One region of the Marinomonas primoryensis genome, then DNA from elsewhere that is predicted to be linked to it. Evidence: predicted binding sites of a transcription regulator. Region 1 holds the regulator's gene; the other holds the start of a gene.
What was found. The regulator LexA, encoded in region 1, represses DNA repair genes until DNA is damaged. The targets are predictions, from matches to a motif close to TACTGTNTANNTANACAGTA.
Positions count from the first base shown of each region.

Region 2: umuD (translesion error-prone DNA polymerase V autoproteolytic subunit) is a predicted target of LexA. The motif match lies at 7,689-7,708, and genes of this name have one in related genera.

Region 1 covers NZ_CP054301.1:2,010,898-2,021,052, reverse strand. The annotation lists gene MP3633_RS09265 (DUF4389 domain-containing protein) at 1-194, opposite strand, end outside; gene MP3633_RS09260 (NAD(P)H-dependent glycerol-3-phosphate dehydrogenase) at 187-1,215, opposite strand; gene MP3633_RS09255 (protein adenylyltransferase SelO) at 1,253-2,674, opposite strand; gene MP3633_RS09250 (DEAD/DEAH box helicase) at 2,702-4,048, opposite strand; gene dinG (ATP-dependent DNA helicase DinG) at 4,157-6,280, opposite strand; gene lexA (transcriptional repressor LexA) at 6,350-6,970, shown strand; gene MP3633_RS09235 (hypothetical protein) at 7,030-7,296, opposite strand; gene MP3633_RS09230 (DUF6586 family protein) at 7,299-7,766, opposite strand; gene topA (type I DNA topoisomerase) at 7,763-10,155, opposite strand, start outside.
Region 2 covers NZ_CP054301.1:2,341,675-2,351,829, forward strand. The annotation lists gene MP3633_RS10815 (GFA family protein) at 71-472, shown strand; gene MP3633_RS10820 (methionine-R-sulfoxide reductase) at 629-997, shown strand; gene ctlX (citrulline utilization hydrolase CtlX) at 1,075-1,995, opposite strand; gene MP3633_RS10830 (Lrp/AsnC family transcriptional regulator) at 2,168-2,599, shown strand; gene MP3633_RS10835 (TetR/AcrR family transcriptional regulator) at 2,696-3,307, opposite strand; gene MP3633_RS10840 (hypothetical protein) at 3,410-3,589, shown strand; gene MP3633_RS10845 (sterol desaturase family protein) at 3,589-4,452, shown strand; gene MP3633_RS10850 (MipA/OmpV family protein) at 4,623-5,363, shown strand; gene MP3633_RS10855 (transposase) at 5,526-5,828, opposite strand; gene umuC (translesion error-prone DNA polymerase V subunit UmuC) at 5,957-7,228, opposite strand; gene umuD (translesion error-prone DNA polymerase V autoproteolytic subunit) at 7,228-7,674, opposite strand; gene MP3633_RS10870 (hypothetical protein) at 8,003-8,536, opposite strand; gene MP3633_RS10875 (hypothetical protein) at 8,587-8,886, opposite strand; gene MP3633_RS10880 (KilA-N domain-containing protein) at 9,028-9,600, opposite strand; gene MP3633_RS10885 (hypothetical protein) at 9,851-10,155, opposite strand, start outside.

The DNA.
Region 1 (10,155 bases):
TTAATAAAAGAGGTTACACTTTTCAACCAAGAAGACAGCATAACGGGCTCGTGCTTTGATCCCAATTTCACGAGACTTACCAAAACAAGCAAAATTCCAAACACTGTGACGGCAATATTCAACACCACCCAATACAACAACATAAAAATCACACGAAACCAAAAACCTTGATCAGCATAACCTGGTTTAGACATTGCTATTCTCCTCATTTGTCGCAAATTCGACATCCCATTTTTGCTCACCGGTCATCATTGAACCGATCAACGACTCCAGTTTTGCATTGTCAAACAATAGTTTGGATAAGCCTTTAGCCAGCGGCATATATAAGCCATGCTTCTGAGCTTCATCCACTACCATTTTTAATGTATTAACCCCTTCGGCGACCTCTCCAATACCACCCACGGCTTCGTTCAGGTCCTGGCCAGAACCAATAGCAAAACCAACTCGATAATTACGGCTCAAAGGAGACGTGCACGTTGCAATCAAGTCACCCATCCCCGCCAACCCAAGGAATGTCATCGGATTTGCCCCAAAATGAACGGCAAAACGACTCATCTCAGCCAGACTGCGTGTCATAATCATGGACATGGTGTTCTCACCAACATTAAGCGCTTTCGCAAGGCCGCACACAATAGCGTAAATGTTCTTTAAAGCACCTGCTAACTCAACCCCCTTACTGTCCTTACTTTCATAAACACGAAAGGTTGGAGATTTCAGTAACTCTATTACCCGTTGGCGAACTTGATCATCCGAGCTTGCAACGACAGACCCTGTCATTTGTCCAGCCGCAATCTCTTTGGCTAAATTGGGGCCACTCAACACACCAATTCTTTGCGTGATAGGGTTTCGACGCAAAACATCACTCATAAGTTCAAATCGATTTGGATTAAAACCCTTTGTCGTACTAATTAATATTTTATCGGCTGTTAGCAAAGGTTCAATGCGCTGTACAACCTGCTCAAAGGATTTCGAAGGGATAGAGACAAAAACCGTATCGCTGTCACGTATCGCTTGCTCTAGATTACTGGTCGCCAGTAACTCACGATGTAAAGGAGCATTTGGTAAATAACGACTATTAAGCCCGGTCAAATTAATCTCTTCAACCTGCTCCTCATTACGCATCCACTGGCTAACTTGATGCCCATTTTTGGCCATAATGTTCGCCAATGCTGTACCAAAACTACCGCCACCTAGTACACATACAGAATGCTTCATACTGACTACTTCTCTTTGTAAATGTCGCCTAAAAATATTAAGACGAACAACTAACTTCTAACGATCTACCCCATTCAGGGGCTCTTTGAGCAAGAATGTCTGATTCTGGGTGCTCATCAAAAGGTTGATTAAGCACATTCAACAACCGTCGAAACGGTAAATAATCACCTCCTTCAGCAGAAAGAATTGCATCATGGGCTAAATAATTTCTTAGAATAAACTTGGGGTTCACCTGTAACATAGACACACTTACCTGAGGCCATTCCAACCCTTCATTCAATCGTGCTTTTTTATAACTTTCAAGCCACTTAGACAAACGTTCACGGTCGACAACTTCATCAAGCAACAGAGTAAAGTCGATATCACTTATATGACTCAACAAGCGAAAAAACACAGCGTAATCCATTTTTTCTGCGGCTAAGATCGTGAATAACGATGGCAATAAATCATGCACATGCTGAGCATCACTCAACCCCAGTTTTTTCATCATCAGATGATCATAATGAGACTGAAGCTCTGGCTCATAACATTGTAAAATGGCGATCAATTGATTTTTTTCTAAATGTTTTGAAAAACACCGCATTAAACAATTGAGATTCCATAACCCGACTCCAGGCTGCCGTGAGAAAGCGTATCGCCCTTCGTGATCAGAATGATTGCATACCCAATCTGGCTCATAGTCTTCCATAAAGCCATACGGACCATAATCTATCGTTTCACCGGTAAATGAAAAGTTATCTGTGTTCATAACACCATGCTGAAAACCAATAGACTGCCATTTCGCGATCATACGAGCAGTCCGCTTCACCACTTCTATCAACATATTTTCTAGTGGCGAGTCTGTTGTTAAATATTCTGGGTAATAGTGTTGTAGACAATAATTGACGAGCTGGTCTAGCTCTGCTTGTTTACCCTGATAAAAAAAGTATTCGAAATGACCAAAACGAATATGCCCCTGCGCCACACGAAGCAACATAGCGCCCACCTCAGGCGTTTCTCGATAAACAGCCTGTTTGCTATCATAAAGCGCTAGAGCTCGTGAAGATGGTACCGACAGAGCCGCCATCGACTCACTGGCTAAATATTCGCGAATGCAAGATCGCAGTACAGCGCGCCCATCACCACGACGAGAGTAAGGCGTTGGGCCAGCACCTTTCATATGTAAATCATACAAAAAGCCATCCCGCCCTTTTACCTCACCTAAGAGCACACCGCGACCATCACCAAGCTGAGGAGAAAAACCGCCAAATTGGTGACCAGCGTAGACCATACTTACGCTAGTCGATGATTTTTCTTCACCGCTTAATATGAGCTTAGTTGCAGGGGATTTAATATCAATAGATAGAAAGGTAGCGAGCGACTGGTTAAATTCAACCAATCTCTGCTGAAGAAGTGGCTGGATAAGCGTTTTTGAGGAAAACGCCTGACCCAGACTTGCAAAATGGTGTTCTAAATTCATCTTGTCTCACTAAAAAGTAAGCGATGTTTATCGAGACATATCAACCATGTATTCACAGCGAATGCTCTCACCAACGACTTTCTCGATTTCTGGAATCATGAAAGCATCATCTTCACTGGCAAAGCTCACAGATCTACCTGTTTCACCACCTCGGCCAGTTCGTCCAATACGATGTACGTAATCTTCAGGATCTTCTGGCAAGGCATAGTTTACAACTAACTCCACATTGTCCACATGGATGCCTCGCCCAGCAACATCAGTAGCAACAAGTACTTGGATGATGCCTTCTTTGAAGTTTTTCAAGGTCTTGACACGCTTATCTTGCGCCACTTCACCAGATAAAATAGCACAATTAATATTCGCTTTACGTAGACGCTCATATAAGTCGCGTGTTTCATCACGACGGTTGGCAAAAATAATCGTACGTTGGCCGCCATTTTCTTCAATTAGCTGCTTTAGTACTGGCCATTTCTGATCCGCTTCGACCGTATAGATTACTTGATCTATATTTTGATTCGTTGCTTCTTTAGGCACAACGGACACTTCTTTAGGGAAATATGTCCATTGTTGCGCTAACGCCTGAATGTCTTTCGGGAAAGTGGCACTGAATAACATTGTCTGCCTAGCTTCTTTATGTGGCGTCATACGAATAATGCTTTTCACATCCGGAATAAAGCCCATGGACAACATACGGTCAGCCTCATCTAGCACAAGACATTCCACTTTACCCAACTGAACCTTACGACTACGAGCAAAATCCAACAAACGCCCTGGCGTTGCCACCAATATATCAACGTTTTCAGTTTCTAACGAAATTTTCTGTTTTTCATAACTTAAGCCACCCACTAGCGTAACAACATTCAAGTGACAGTTAGACGTTAATTTAACCGCCTCATCAGCAATCTGTATGGCTAACTCGCGAGTTGGTGCGATAATTAAACCGCGGGCAAAATTGTTAGGGCGTTTCTCTTCAAGCGGGTAATCGAGAAAATCAGTAATCATCGCGATCAAAAAAGCCGCAGTTTTACCCGTCCCAGTTTGAGCCTGACCAATAATGTCGTAGCCCTGCAACGTCATCGGTAGTGTTTCTGCCTGTATTTCACTGCAGTATTCAAATCCCATCTCAGCGATAGACTTAATCACGCGGTCTGGGATGTTCAAATCGTGGAAGCGCAATTTGCCTTCTACTACATCAACCTGAAAATCGTCTATAGACCAAATACCAGCGTTTGAATTACCAACAGGTGTCGCTTCATTTTCAACTTGCACGCTGCTTGATGTCTCATCATTGTTTTTAGGACGCTTATTTGTGCGACGGGTACGTTTTGGTTTGGTCGTAGTTTCTGATGGTGCTTCTTGAATTTGGTTTTCCATATTGGAATCTATACGCTTCTATATTGTTTAGAGGTTAATAATTATTACAAGGAGTGTACCTAATTGGTAAGTTTTTATCACCCCTTGCTTACGGTTTGTTGTGCTTAGCTACTGATATCGATAAGGCGGTAAACTATTAATTAATTGTTTGCCGTAACGTTTTGTTCGCAAGCGTTTGTCTAAAATATGAATTTCCCCACTGTCCGTTTCGCTTCTTAGTAGCCGCCCCGTCGCTTGAACCAAGCGCAAAGAAGCATCAGGGATGGTTATTTCCATAAAGGGGTTACCGCCACGTTTTTGAATCCACTCTGCCAATGTTGCTTCGACAGGGTCATCAGGAACAGAAAAAGGAATTTTCGCGATATACACACATGTTAAATAGTCGCCAGGCAAATCCACACCCTCAGCGAAACTCGCCAACCCGAGCAACAAACTCCCCTTCCCGCTATCAATGCTCGCTCTATGCGAATCTAAAATAACGCGCTTAGATTGCTCCCCCTGCATTAGTAGTATTTCCTGTAGTCCAGCAGACAGCGACTTAGCCACCTCTTCCATCTGACGACGAGAAGAAAAAAGCACCAAACTGCCTTTTGCTATATTCACATGCTCATCTAGATAAGCAATAATTTCAGCGGTATGTTGTTCAACACGATTGGGCTCATGCTCCATATCAGGCACCACTAACAAACCATTCGTTTGAAAATCAAACGGACTTATAACACGCAAATATTCGCTTTCTTGAGGTACGCCTGAACGCATATTAAATCGATGAAATTGATTTAATGCCGTTAGCGTCGCTGACGTTACGACCGCACCAAAACACTTATCCCATAACTGCTGCCGTAATGTATTAGCCGCAAGAATAGGCGACCCTCCCAATTCAATATCCTGCTCCATGCCCTGCCCAGACAAAATCAGCCAACGAGCATTAGGCGGATAATTTTGATCATCGACTGTAGAATATAAGCGCCACAAGCCCACACTTTGCTCTAGTCGCCCGAGAATGACGCCCAATATAGGCTGCCAAGTCTCTGCCGTTTCCGATGTCACTCCCATGCCTTCATTTTGTTTGGTCTTTTTACATTCGTCTTGGATACTTTCGATGTTTTTAAACAACTTTTGATAAGACGTTTGCAGGCTGTACGCCAACTGACGAAGTTCATCCGGAACGAGACCAAATTCAAAACGATGCTGATTATTCTCTTGATCCAAGCCTAACCCTTGAATATAAGGGGCTAGACCCTGCTGTGCGTATTGGATGAAATTCACAATACTTTGTATTTGCTGCGGAACTTTTAGCAACAACTGCCCAGTAAGGCTGACATCATCTGTCAACTCCTGCTTCAAGTTGACCAAGTTTTTCTCAAGCTGACGAAGCCAAGCAATACTTTGCTGCAAACGCACTTCATGCCGAAAGTGACCTATCGCTTTATCTGGAAGATGATGACCCTCATCAAATACATAAATAGTTTCTTTTGGGGGTGTCAGTATTGCACCACCACCCAGAGACAAGTCGGCTAGCACCAAATCATGGTTCGCCACTATAACATCTGCTACTTCAATCTCGGCTCTCGCTTTAAAAAACGGACACGCAGAATAGTTAGCACAATTTCGATTTGTACACTGTTGGTGATCGGTGGTTAAGCGACGCCAATCTTGATCGCGAATAATTCCTGCCCAATTATCTTTATCGCCATCCCATTCACCTTTTCCCAAGGCGGTGTCCATTTCTTGATAAAGAGCTGTGTTTACATCATCCGAGTTAAGGTGTTGCTCAAAAAGACCAGCGAACATGTCTTCCATGGCCTGTTCTTCTGAGCTTAAAAAGCCTTCAAGGTTATTCAGACACAAATAGCGCCCTCGCCCTTTCGCCAGTGTGTATTTAAAACTCAACTCAGTATGCTCAAGTAGATCTGGCAACTCCTTATGAAGAATCTGCTCTTGTAGCGCCACCGTGGCAGTAGATATGATTAATTTAAGGCCTCGAGCTTTCGCAATAGGGATTGCAGCCAAGCAATAAGACAAAGTTTTGCCTGTGCCTGTGCCTGCCTCAATGACCGCGACATGTTTTTCATCGAGTCGCTCACCCTCACTACCTTGTTTTATATTACCCAAAGTTCGTGCGATGGCGCCTATCATTTCCCGCTGGCCAGCCCTTGGTTTATGGGACTTCGCCTCTAAAGAGGCTCGGTAAGCAAGTTGTATTTGTTTTTTTAGTTCATCTGAAAGCATTTATATCATTGAGATTAGTTAAGAATACTGTATATAATAACAGTTACTGTATAAACAACCAGATAACCTATGATTAAATTAACCAAAAGACAATCTGACGTACTAGAAACCATTCGCGAATTTATTAGTGAAACTGGTTTTCCACCAACCAGAGCTGAAATAGCTCGTCGACTTGGGTTTAAATCCCCCAATGCCGCCGAAGAACATCTAAAAGCCTTGTGTAGAAAAGGGGCTATTGAAATGCTCTCGGGCGCCTCTCGTGGGATTCGCTTAGTTAATCAAGCGTCGAACGACGAACCAGAAGACCTTGGACTGCCTATTATAGGAAAGGTCGCTGCAGGTTATCCGATTCTTGCTCAGGAAAACATTGCCTCTCACGTCAACATACCAGCAAGCATGTTTTCTCCAAAAGCAGACTATTTTCTCTCTGTTTCTGGAACAAGCATGAAAAACATTGGCATTATGGAAGGCGATCTTTTAGCTGTTCATAAAACCACCACCGTTCAAAATGGCCAAATCGTCGTTGCTCGAATAGGCGACGAAGTGACGGTAAAGCGATTTGAACAAAATGGCAGCATTGTTCGACTCATTCCAGAAAATGAAGACTTCAATGACATTATCGTCGACCTAGAAAGCGAAGAGTTTGTTATTGAAGGTCTTTCCGTCGGCGTTATCCGCCAAGGAATTTAGCGCTCAACAAAAAGGCGAAGCCATCGCTTCGCCTTTTACCTTAACTATATTCCTAAAGTTCAATGCAGTATCTTCGGTCGTAAATCTTCATCTTCAAGATATCCGGACTCTTCATCAAAATAAGTCTCCTCCGAATAAACAAAATCAATACCCGCATGAAACATGCATTTTGCCAGTTCAAAATAACGATCCTGTAAAGAAGATCTTGTGTCATCCGATATCTGCAAGGTTGCCAATGGCATTGTTTCCTCTCCGTCTTCACTGGCCGGTCTGAGCACAATATCGCCGTTATCCAGCTCAACAATTTCTAGGTAGGACTCTTTCATATTCAATACTCTGATGACTCTTCTCTAAAACGTAATACTAACTCAACTAAATTAGCCAAGTAAAAGCCAACCGAAGCGCCCGCGTCACTTCCACGTCCGATGACATTATCATCTTCAACAATAGACCTAGCAGCACAACACTCTAGCTGAACCAAGTAAGCTTGATGCAACTGAGAGCACCAAGAGTCTGAGCGAGATAACAAGCCACTCAGCTCACTTAACACGGGCACCATCATTTGCTTCGTTTCCGCTTCAGCTAATAATTTAGCGACATCCAACGACCCAGATAATGAATAGGCAGAGGAAACTTCTTTCAATAAACCATTCAGCGCACTTCTTAACTGAAAAATAGCCGAGCTTTCCAACCCTACACCCAACCACTTTTCTTCACTGTTTTGGCTTTGTTTAATAAAGCGCCTTGCCGTATCTATCTTTTGGTTCGTTAGGCTAGCAAAACTTACACTACTCATTTCTTCTTCTTACCTTCCTCGATGACCCATTTAGAACCAACGAAGTAGGCTTTCCAGCCAGTTGGCTTGCCGTCCTCTTCTGTCATCACATATTGCTCCTTAGTTTTACGGCTATAGCGAATAACAGTTGGGAGACCATCACCATCCGCCACAGGGGCTTTGGCAAAGAAATGGTATTTGGGATCTATTTGATCCATATAGGGAAGCAATTCTTTTACAAGGGGCGCGCGCGTTTCTCGTTTACGAGGGAACTGACTCGCCGCCAAAAACAAACCTGTCGCACCATCACGTAAAATATAATGATCTTCAACTTTTTGACAAGCAAGATCCGGCATTGGAACAGGGTCCATTTTGGGTGGCGCAGCCTCACCACTCTTCAATAATTTACGTGTATTTTTACACTCTTCATTGGTACATCCGAAGTACTTACCAAAGCGCCCTGTTTTTAACTGCATATCAGAAGAGCATTTATCACATTCTAGCAAAGGCCCATCGTAGCCTTTTATCTTAAATGTGCCCTGCTCTACTTCATAACCTGAGCAAGATGGGTTATTACCGCAAACATGAAGCTTGCGATGCTCATCCATCAAGTAGCTGTCCATCGCTGAACCGCAAATAGTACAGCGGTGCTTATTAATTAGAGCTTTAGATTCGCCCTCTTCGTCATCAACCGCAACAACGTCATCCCCACGAATAAGGTTAATAGTTGCCTTACAGCGCTCTTTTGGCGGTAATGCGTATCCAGAACATGACATAAATACACCAGTACTCGCTGTGCGAATCTGCATAGGTCGAGAACATGTCGGACATTCAATGTCCGTTGGTGTCGGCTCATTTAGCATCATGCCGCCATCTGGTGCTTCGGCTTTGGCCAAAACACCACTAAAGTCTTTATAGAACGCATTTAGCGTTTTAATCCAATCTTTATGACCTTCAGCAATATCATCCAGCTGCTCTTCCATTTGAGCCGTGAAGCTAAAATTCATTAACGAACCAAAGCTATCAACCAAACGCTCAGTGACAATATCACCCATTTTTTCTGCATAAAACCGACGATTTTCAACGCGAACATAACCACGATCTTGAATCGTAGAAATGATAGATGCGTACGTGGACGGACGACCAATACCACGTTTCTCTAACTCTTTTACCAAACTTGCTTCACTGAAACGTGCCACGGGCTTAGTAAAATGCTGCTCAGCTAACAGTTCGTTGAGGGATAAAAACTCCCCCTTAGCAACATCAGGCAAAATGTTGTCTTCGCCTTTTTTAACCACGGTTTGCATAGCGCGAGTATAACCATCAAAACGCAAAATACGTCCTTTGGCTTTGAACTCGTATTCGCCACTGCTTACTGTAATGGTGGTTGATGTGTATTGCGCTGGCGTCATTTGACATGCCATGAATTGGCTTCGGATCAAATCGTATAAACGATGCGAATCTTTCTCCATGCCAAGCAAATCATCAACACGCACTGTAACGTCAGAAGGTCGAATTGCCTCATGCGCTTCTTGAGCGCCTTCTTTGCTACTGTAACGAATAGGCTCTTCAGGCAAATACTTATCGCCGTAAGTGGATGAGATATAACCTCGTAAGGCCTCAACAGCATCAACACTCAGGTTTGTCGAATCGGTACGCATGTAAGTAATATAACCGCCTTCATACAAGCGCTGCGCCAACATCATGGTCTTCTTAACACCATAACCCAAACGCGTGCTAGCCGCCTGCTGAAGCGTAGAAGTAATAAATGGCGCAGACGGTTTACTACTGGTCGGTTTATCTTCACGACTGCTAACCAAGTATTTTGCGCCATTTAGACGTGCAAGGTGCTCGTCGGATTCTATTTTATTTACTGGACGGTATTCTTTGTTCTGATACTTTGCCGCTTCAAACTTAATAACTTCTTTTGATGGCGTGGCAAGTAAAGCGTCCAACTCCCAAAACTCATCAGGAATAAAAGCGCGTATTTCTTTTTCACGTTCAACAATTAAACGCACAGCAACCGACTGAACACGGCCAGCCGAAAGACCCCTTGCCACTTTCGCCCAAAGCAAAGGCGACACCATGAAACCAACAACGCGGTCTAAAAATCGACGTGCTTGTTGCGCATTAACCCGATCCAAATCTAGTTCAGATGGTGTTTCAAAAGCAGCCTTGATAGCTTTTTTGGTAATTTCGTTAAATACCACTCGCTTGTAGCGACTGTCATCACCACCAATGGCCTCACGTAGATGCCAAGCAATTGCCTCCCCCTCTCTATCCAAATCGGTTGCGAGATAGATGGTGTCAGCATTTTTCGCCAATCGCTTCAGTTCATCAACGACTTTTTCTTTGCCTGGCAAAATTTCATAGTGAGCCTTCCAGTTATTTTCTGGATCCACTCCCATTC
Region 2 (10,155 bases), 330 kb from region 1:
ATCAGTGTTACTTTAGCGACTGAAACGCATCTTAAAATACGCGAAACACAACAATAATCAGGAGAACCTTATGTTATCAGGCAGCTGTTTATGCAATGGCATTCAATACGAGATACGCGGTGAACTGGGTGACATCATGCAGTGTCATTGTCAAAAATGCCGCAAAGCCAATGGCTCCGCCTTTGCAGCCAATGCCGCTATTCCAACCACGGCATTTGTTCTTTTGAAAGGCAAAGAGTTACTGGCGGAATACGAGTCAACACCGGATGTTTTCCGCGTATTCTGCAAAACATGCGCTTCACCGCTTTATAGTCGTCGCCCGCACATGCCTGAATTATTGCGCCTTAGAATAGGCACACTCGATACCAAAATTGACGGAAAGCCCTCTTCTCATATATTTGTCGGCTCCAAAGCCGAATGGCATGACATCTGCGATGACAAGCCTCAGTACGATGAACGACAAGTCGTATGATCGTCAATTTCAACGAGTAATCTAAGGAGCGAGTGCTCCTTTTTTTATTACCGAATAGAACTCATCGTTCATTTTATTGTCTTAGTATCCTAAGATAAGGCATGACATAATTTACATTAATTAAGTCCCATCACAGCGGTAAGAGAGTGAATTGATATGAGTAAACCCTACAACAAGCTGACGCCAACTGAAGCCAGTGTGATTCTTGATAAAGGCACAGAACGCCCATTTACTGGAGAACACACAGACACAATGGAAGGCGGTTTATACGTTTGCCGCCAGTGTGACGCGCCACTTTATACCTCTGAACATAAATTTGTTTCCCATTGCGGCTGGCCAAGTTTTGACGATGAAATCAAAGACGCCGTCAAGCGTGTTCCAGATGCAGATGGTCGTCGTGTTGAGATCGTTTGCGCGAATTGCGAAGGCCATCTTGGTCATGTATTTGAAGGCGAAAGACTCACGGAAAACAACATCCGCCATTGTGTGAATTCCATTTCCATGAAATTCAAAAGCAACGCTTAACTCCCGCCATTAGGGTAGCGTGCAAGCCAGATACCGCACGTTACCTGTGGTAATTCTTACCCTTTTTCTAGCAAACTTTACTCTATTCGGCGATGAATACCTGCAATCATACAACGCACCGAACCACCAGCCGACTCAATAGTAGATACCGCCAATGGCAGCAATATATTTGATTGCTGAATAATGGTTTTTTGCGAATCTGTTAGCGCATGAAATGCCGTTAAAGACAATGCCAATAAACACCCTGCTTTCCCTTTTAACTCAATCGCGTTACCACAAAAATTTCGTATTTGTTGATGGCTTAATTCGATCACAGTCAAACCACCCTGCTCAAATAACGAATAAAGCCTTCCGCGATCTTTTGGCGCCACCATGTCCATGCCGATCATGACAAACTGACTGCTAATGCACATCAAAACATTGCTGTGATACACAGGAATGCCGTTTTCATCCGCCGCATCGAACAACACGCCTTGAAAACCAATTGATTCACACAGCGAATAAAACAAACGTTCGTGAGTGCGTTTCGACGCCGCGGCGTACGCGACCTTATTGCGATGATCAAACACAATGGACCCTGTACCTTCTAAAAATTCGTGCTGGTTGGCCGCATCACGCAGGTCGACTATGTGAGAATAATCATATTCTTCTGTTAAATAATCCATGATGTCTTGGCGGTATTCTTGACGGCGATTGGGGGCGTACATTGGGTATTTCACCAAGGTGCCGTGATGATGCGTAGAAAACCAATTGTTAGGAAACACAGAATCTGGTGTTGCGTTGCTTGTGTCTTCAAACACATGCACCGTCACGCCTTCTGCTTCTAATATATCCACCGCTCGAGTCACTTCGTCATAAGCGGATTCTGAAGCAGACTCTGTATGAATTGTTCGCTGAAAAGCGTTGTCAGCCATGGTTTCAGGGTTTGAAACAAAGTAATGGGGCCGAACCATCACAATGGCTTCTGGTGGCTGGGAATGAACAAAGCTATTTATCATGCAACACATCTCTCATCGCGTCAGTGGAGTAGATGCTCATATTAAAGAGTGCTAGTGTTGTTTAAAATGTCAGTTACTTATAAAATTCGATACGTTTTATTACATATTGATAAGTCACACTTGTCTAATTGTTAAATCACGTTTGTAATTCCATCTTGTCTCAGTGGTAATAATGACCCCTTATATTTATGACTCTCTCGACAGCGCCTTGATCGCCGAATTACGAAAAGATGGCCGCGCCTCGATTTCTTATCTAGCACAAACACTCAAAGTTTCCCGAGCGACGGTGCAGAATCGTCTTGATCGACTGATTTCCAGCGGCGTGATATTAGGCTTTACCGTACGAGTGCATCAAGAAGTGGAAAAAGAAACCGTGCGCGCCATGATGATGATCGAAGTCGCAGGGAAATCCACCTCACAAGTCATCAAAAAACTGCGTGGTATTCCCGAGTTAGTGACCTTACATACAACCAATGGCGCTTGGGACTTAGTGGCAGAATTACAAACCACTAGCTTGGGTGAGTTTGATCGAGTGCTGCGTCGAGTAAGAGAAGTGGATGGCATATTGAACAGCGAAACCAGTTTATTACTTTCAAGCATGTAGTGTAGTGCAACGCTCCGCTTCACTAAGTAAGTGAAAAAAACATTACGTCATAAGCAAACAATAAAACCTTTATCTAAAGCCTTTAAAGTATAATCCTTAGATACTTAAGCATTTTTTAATCATGTATTGTAAGGATGCTCTGGATACTTTACTGGTTTTTTTACCTAAAAAAGCAGACCTTAATCCCAACCCTTCTACTAAATCGATGATAAGTTCAGCAACCTCTTTAGTGTTCATTTTAGGGTCGAACTGTTTGAGCTCAATTCCCTTGGATAAAACGCTTGATATAGATTCTGACATTTTTTTTCTGTTCGCAATAAAGCCTTCCGCAATAATAGGATTTCGTATCGCTTCAGCCGTTATTTCAACGGTCAAAGTCGCGTTGGGTTGCTGTTGAATATAGTGCAAATATTCGCTAGAAAATTTTTCTATCGCGACCAGAGGATCATTATATTTTGCGAGTATCATTTCAAACTTTTCGAGTTCAACCGCTTCAAGAACCGCTATCTCAGAGATAAGAGCGTCTTTACTATCAAAATGGTTATAAAGACCGCCAAGGCTAATAGAAGCACTGTTAGCAATGTCTCGAATACTCGTCTGATGAAAACCCTTAAGCACAAAGCACTCTATCGCGGTCTCTAGAATTAACTCACGTCGTTTTCGAGTAGATTCATCTCGGCTGAGATTTTTATTCAGTATTTTTTTCATATATTGACTCTAACTTGATTTATCAGCATAGTCATGTTTAAAATTACAACGAACGTACGTTCATTCATTTTCTTGTTCATTTTTAATAATAAGGTAATGGCTATGATTATGCAAAAACATTGGTGGTTAGGATTTCTCGGGAGCATTGGGCTATACAAGCTTCCAGAGGTTCTTAGCTACTTTCAGGGCACAGGCAGCGCACTGGATTTACTCAATCTTTGCTGGCTCCTTTGGTTTCTATATTTCTTACCAGAAGAAAATACAGATAAGGTGGAAAAGTAATGAACTATATCGACAAACAATTTGAAGCGTTTGCAGATGTACTCGGCGTATTAGAAGCAATCGGACTTGGTTTTCTTCTTCTAATCATAGCGGAAACACTGTGGGATTTTTCTATAAAAAAACGGGTAAGTTTAAAAGAAACCACTGCGAATTTCATCATTGCTATTGCTAACCACTTACTAGATCGAACACTTTTTGGACTCGTTTTTATTCTAGGATTATTCATCGCCCAAACCTACGCCTTTTTTACTATTTCAACAGCATGGTGGAGCTGGATCATGGCCATTTTGATGGCTGATTTTACCTATTATTGGATGCATCGATGTGAACACCAAGTGCGTGTTTTATGGTCGTATCATAGCGTTCACCACTCTTCACCTGAGTTTAACTTAACGACTGGACTTCGCCTTGCTTGGGTAGAGGGCATGGTAGAGTGGCTGTTTTTTGTGCCAATGATATTAATAGGATTCAGTGCAATCCAAACCTTCATCGCATTGTCTATTGTTGTTCTTTATCAGACTTGGATCCATACAGAAAAAATTGGAAAACTGGGGTGGGTGGATCGGGTTTTTAATACACCGTCTGTCCATAGAGTACACCATGGATCTAACAAGCCATATCACGACAAAAATTACGGCGGCATTTTAATCATATGGGATCGCCTATTTGGCACGTATAAATCAGAACAAGAAAAAGTTGTATACGGCATTACGACACCTATTAGTTCTTGGAATCCACTGGTTATTAATTTTTATGAATGTTGGAAGATCATCAAAGACATTCTGAAGACTAAGAAATTAAGTGATGCCGTTGGCTTCCTGTTTTATCGACCTGGCTGGAAGCCAAAAGACCGTGGAGATTAACCCAAACGCTATTAAGAACCGCCCTTTCCCCCCGAATTCAAGTCCTAAGCGCCTAACGCATCTGATCTTTCAAATGATGTATGAAGCCTGTTGCACAGAAAAACCTTCGTTAGTCAGTGGCGATATGTTGCTCAGACCAAAAAATCATACGAAGGTAATGGAGTATCGTTATGTATGAACACACGTATAAAATTATTTTAGTGTTATTAGCCATCTTTTCAACAAGCTCTTGTTTAGCCCAAAATCATTCAAGCAACTTTGAATTAGGCTTTTTTACCAATTACTCAACTTCAATTTATAAGGGGGTTGATCGTGGTGTAGAAAGCCTTCCTTTTCTTTCTTATGACAGCGATAGTTTTTTCCTCCAAGGAACATCCATTGGCTACCATGCTTCAAAAGAAATAGATTTTTCTCTAAACTACAACGAATCTTTTTTTGATCCTAGTAATTCAGATGACAACAACATTAAAAAGCTAGATGAACGTAAAGGAGGCTTAACCGCTAAATCTACCATTGAATTAGGGATTCTCAAAATTGAACTAGAGCAAGACTTATCAGGAGAATCTGATGGTTTCTCTGCTAATTCATTGATTAGCATACCTCTTTACCAAGGTTCTTATACTTTAATAGGCTCTATTGGCTATACGTACAATAGTGAAAAATTAAGTCAGCACTTATATTCCGTTTCTTTTGCCGAGTCTACTCGCACTAGCGGCGCTATCGCTACACACACCTCTAAAAGCACTCACTATACAACGTATGGAATAAGCATGATCAAACCTTTATCGGAAAAATTCACGCTTTCAACCGACCTTACGCACATTCGCTTTAGCGATAATGTAGAAGCGAGTCCCATCGTTACAAAAAATACTAAAACGGCCGTTGAAGTTATATTGATATATACCTTTTAAAACCTTGGAAATTGAATAATACCTCTAGTTTTTTGAAGGGCCAGTTTAGCTTTACTCTGGCCCTATTTTATTCATAGTCTTCAGTAGGAGTATCGTTTTTTGTTTGAGTTCAGACTGCGCGGACCCGCATCAAAAAACCATCTCAAGCTGGTATTAGCGAATCTATATCCATACATTATTCTTTGCGGTTCGGTTGGCAGCCTCAATATCACCTGTATTAAAAACGCCCTTCCCATAAGATGCCAGTACGCTGATAGGTATAATTGAAATATCGAACGTGTTGCTGGGTGTACACAATAAATGAACATGGTTGGTCATAAACACCCAAGCATGTATCGATACTTCAAACTTTTCAGCGTATTCACGAAGCCAATAAGCATAGGCTTTAATGCCTTCATCGCAGGCAAAAAAAATAGGCTGGCGGTTATTACCGCGCTGAATAATGTGCTCGGCATAATCTGGAATTTAAACTCTTGGGCGACGTGGCATGGAGGCTCCTTTCTCTCATACTTTAATATAGAAAAGGATAGCACCAAGAGGAATTTTCTAGGGAGTAGATTTAATTTTGCTCTGACCCAAAATATCTTATGCCTTCAATACACGTTTCGTAGATCACTCCACTTGGTCGTATAAGCGGGCGACAAATGCTCTCGTTTCATCGTCCACTGTGGCGATACACCTTGCGAGGCGAAGAAGACGTTGCCGAGGCCGCTGTGGTTGATTTGATCCACGACGGTCATTAGGGCTTTTGAGTTGAGTTTTGTGCTGTCTAATCGGAATAAGTCTTGCTGAAAGGCGCCGTGTTCATAGAAGTCAGCCAACATCACACCAGCCTTCATATAGCGGAAACCTGCACGCCAGAGTTGGTGAAACATCACATCGGCTACGTCTAGTAAATCTCGCGTGTCGTCGGTTGGGTTGGGCAGTTCTGCCGATAGGGTTCTCGCGTATTGCGGTTCGTTTGGAATAAAGGGACTGGTACGAATGAACACGCTCACCACACGGCACAGGCGTTTTTCCCCGCGGAGTTTTTCGGCCGCTCTAGTTGTGTATTTAGCGATCGCTTCCCGAAGTTCTTGCTTGTCTGTCACCTTATGACCAAATGACCGACTGCAAATAATCTGTTGTTTCGTTGGCCTGACGCATTCCAAATCCAAACACGACACCCCATTCAACTCTCGAACGGTTCGCTCCATCACCACAGAAAACTCACTTCGAATGGTTTTCGGGTCGGCATTAGAAAGATCCAGCGCCGTATGAATGCCCCTCGATCGTAACTTCTCCGTGGTACGACGACCAACGCCCCACACGTCACTCACATCAACCAACGCCAGCAAGCGTTTTTGCCGATCGGAATCCATCAAATCCACCACCGACCCTGTCGCCGGATACTTCTTCGCCGCATTATTGGCCAACTTTGCCAGCGTTTTAGTTGGTGCAATGCCCACACCCACGGTAATGCCCGTCCATTGATCTACCTTCGCTTTCACCTGCTTGCCAAAGGTCAGCAAATCCACCACATGATCAACACCGGTTAAATCCATGAACGCCTCATCGATGGAATACACTTCCACCCGAGGCGCCTCTTGTTCAATGATGGTCATCACGCGATTCGACAAATCCGCATACAGGGCATAATTCGACGAAAAGCACACAATGCCGTGTTTTCTTATCTCGTCCTGAACCTGAAACAGCGGCACGCCCATTTTCAGCCCCAGCGCCTTTGCCTCCTTGGATCGAGCCACCACACAGCCGTCATTATTCGACAACACCACAACGGGTGTATGCTTCAAATCTGGCCGAAACAACTTCTCGCAGCTGGCGTAAAAATTATTGCAATCAATAAGCGCAAAGACCGTCTTCATCAACCGCGCTCGTACTTACGAACCACGCCCGTGACCACACCGAAAATTTCCAACTCGGACTCTTCGGTAATATGAATGGCTTTATAGGCTTTGTTCTTCGGGCGAAGCAACACATTGGGCTTAAGCTCTAAAGTTTTTACGGTCATTTCCCCATGAATGCAGGCGATCACAATGTCTCCGTGACGTGCCGTTAACGAGCGATCCACCACCAAAACATCACCCGAATGTATGCCCGCATCGATCATCGAATCCCCTTGAGCGCGCACGTAAAACGTCGCCGCTGGGTGAGCGACACAGAACTCATTTAAGTCTAAGGATTTTTCAACAAAGTCCTGAGCAGGAGAAGGAAACCCCGCCGACACGGAATCCACATACAAAGGGATTCGCACACTGTTAGCCGCGATAAACGCCGCCGACTCTGAAACACCAAGATAAGTCACACGCATAACAAACACCAAAATACTGTATGGATATACAGTATAGTTTTAAGCAGCGTGAATGACCAAGTGAATTTTTGTAAGAGGAAGGATTTCCGATTTTGCGACCAGAAATGAGAGGCCAAAGAGAGTTTTTCATCTGGCCCCAAATATCATTTATTGGGCTAAAGCAAAGCGCTTGATCAACTCAATGGCGGCCTGTTGGCAGCAAATCACAGATGTTTTATGATGAATATGTTTAGTTCAGACGAAAAAAAACCACCCGAAGGTGGTTTAAAAAAACGATCTTTGGATCGCCTTTTTGGTGAGAATGATTTGGTAAGTTTTTACAAAAACTCTACTGTTTCTCTAAGTCTTCAATATCTTCTGCGATCATTGCTGCCACACCTTTAATAAGCGCATCTTCATCAGATTTTTCTCTCATTGTGTAACTGGCGATCTTCAATTTCATTAACATATTCCCAACATATTCCAAACCGAATTGATTTTCTTTAGTTAGAACCTTACTTCCATCTTTAACGATGATTGTATAACCAATGCGAGGACCACGAAGAGAGTCAGAAGGAAACGGGGTACCATCGCCAGCAAATTGTCTACGGTATGTTATTTCAATACTCAACGAATTTTGGGTGTTATCCAATGTTAATAGATTTTCTTCTTTTAAGCGTTTTGTCAGTACATCTTCGAAGATTTTTTGCATTTCTTCTTGTGAATAATACTCAATGTCTGGTGTTACTGACTCGGTTAGCGTAAGAGAAATATTTTCAATATATAGCTGATCCGTTGTCTTAATCATTGGAGTAGTACTACAACCAACCAGTCCAACTACCAGCAAAGAGCAGGCGACTATTCTCAACATTATTTTATGCATTGATTTTTCCTTTTATCAAACTTTCACAATAGTTTTAATGAGGTCTGCTACTAACGTAATCTCTCTTGCACCATACAATTCAAAATAGCACTTCCAATTGCTTCATTTCTTACTGACTCGCTATTACTAGTATTTTTAGCGGTTCTATAATCACCCAAAATCACTTCTTCCCATTTTTCACGGGTACTAGTGTTTTCAGCACGACTTAGTTTTTCTTCAATTATTGTATTCATTAGAGGGAGACATTGCTGCTCATATTTAGTAACTTTTTGATCAACCGTCTGCTTTGGAATTGATGCACAACCAGCTAGAAAAGCCCCTAGAATCAAGACGCAGAATATTTTATTCATTACTCATCCTTAAAGTTAATATACTTAAATCATCACAGTCAGTGTGATGTAAGTATTTTGCATAAAAAATGAAGCGTGACAATAATTTATAGTAAATTTATAAGTTTTTGAAGCTCCCCCCTTTTCTGTTCCTTCCCTGTTCTAACCTTCCCCGAAGTGCCGGCCAGTGGTGTTTTTGACGCGCTCGATGGTTTCATCGATCCGTAGTGGGTTAGTTTGAAGCTGATCAACGGCGATTTGGTATTTGCGGATGGTTTCGACCATATTCATTATATCGGCGGCGGGGACGACGACAATGCTTTCTGTTATTCCCAAGGATTGGGCGATGTCGTTAATGAGTTTGAGTTTTTCGTCGTCTTGGATGGTGGCGGATAAGCCTTGTTGGATGGGTTCTTGCGGTTGCTCTGGTTGGGCTTGGTCGAAGGCGCGGATGACTTGCAGGTTGAACTTGGGGCTGATCCACATGGCGTAAGCGTACACCAGTTCTTTGCACACCCAAGTGCCACCACTTCTACCCTGATTTGTATTAACAGCTAAACTATGCGAATTAGCATAGTTTTCAATTTCAGCTATTAACTCTTTGGTTTGTTGGTTTCTTAGGAATTGTGCTGGTAAATGACGCGACTCTGAGCCAGCGGCTTTATGAAGATCATTAAGGGAATACAATCCGTCGAGTGTGCGGATGTCTTTTGAAGAGATAATTAAATGAGCCATCTATGGCCTCCTACGGTCTAAGTTAGACCACCTAAACAAGGTTGCAATCTCGTATAAGGTGGTGGATCTAAATTCAGGTTGCAACAACCGCCCGTAGGAACGGCCTAACCGAAGTTAGCCCAAACAAAGACCCACCATAACAGGCGGACTCCGGCCACAAAAAAACACGCGGTGCGTGTTTTAGGCCGCTACGGTTCAAACGGGGTTGCAATCCCGACACTGGATTTTGCCAGTGCAAGGAAATAGTAGATCAACGATTGGCGGGGGTCAAGAAACTACCGTCTTTGTCGGAGCTAAAATTTATATGAGCGCTTTCTAAGTTCAAAATAATTTCCTCAGACTCTATATTCGTATTAGCTGGTAAAGGTGCAACATCATTAGTTTGTTTATATAGCCAAAAAACTGTAGCCAGTGTAAAAAAACAAATCAAAAACCAAACTAAACAATATAAATTTCTTTTCTTATCAATATATGTGGATTCTTTTTGAGATATTGAATTCACATTAATGATTTTATTAAGATCCGACTCATTCAGAAGATCTTTATATCTGTTTC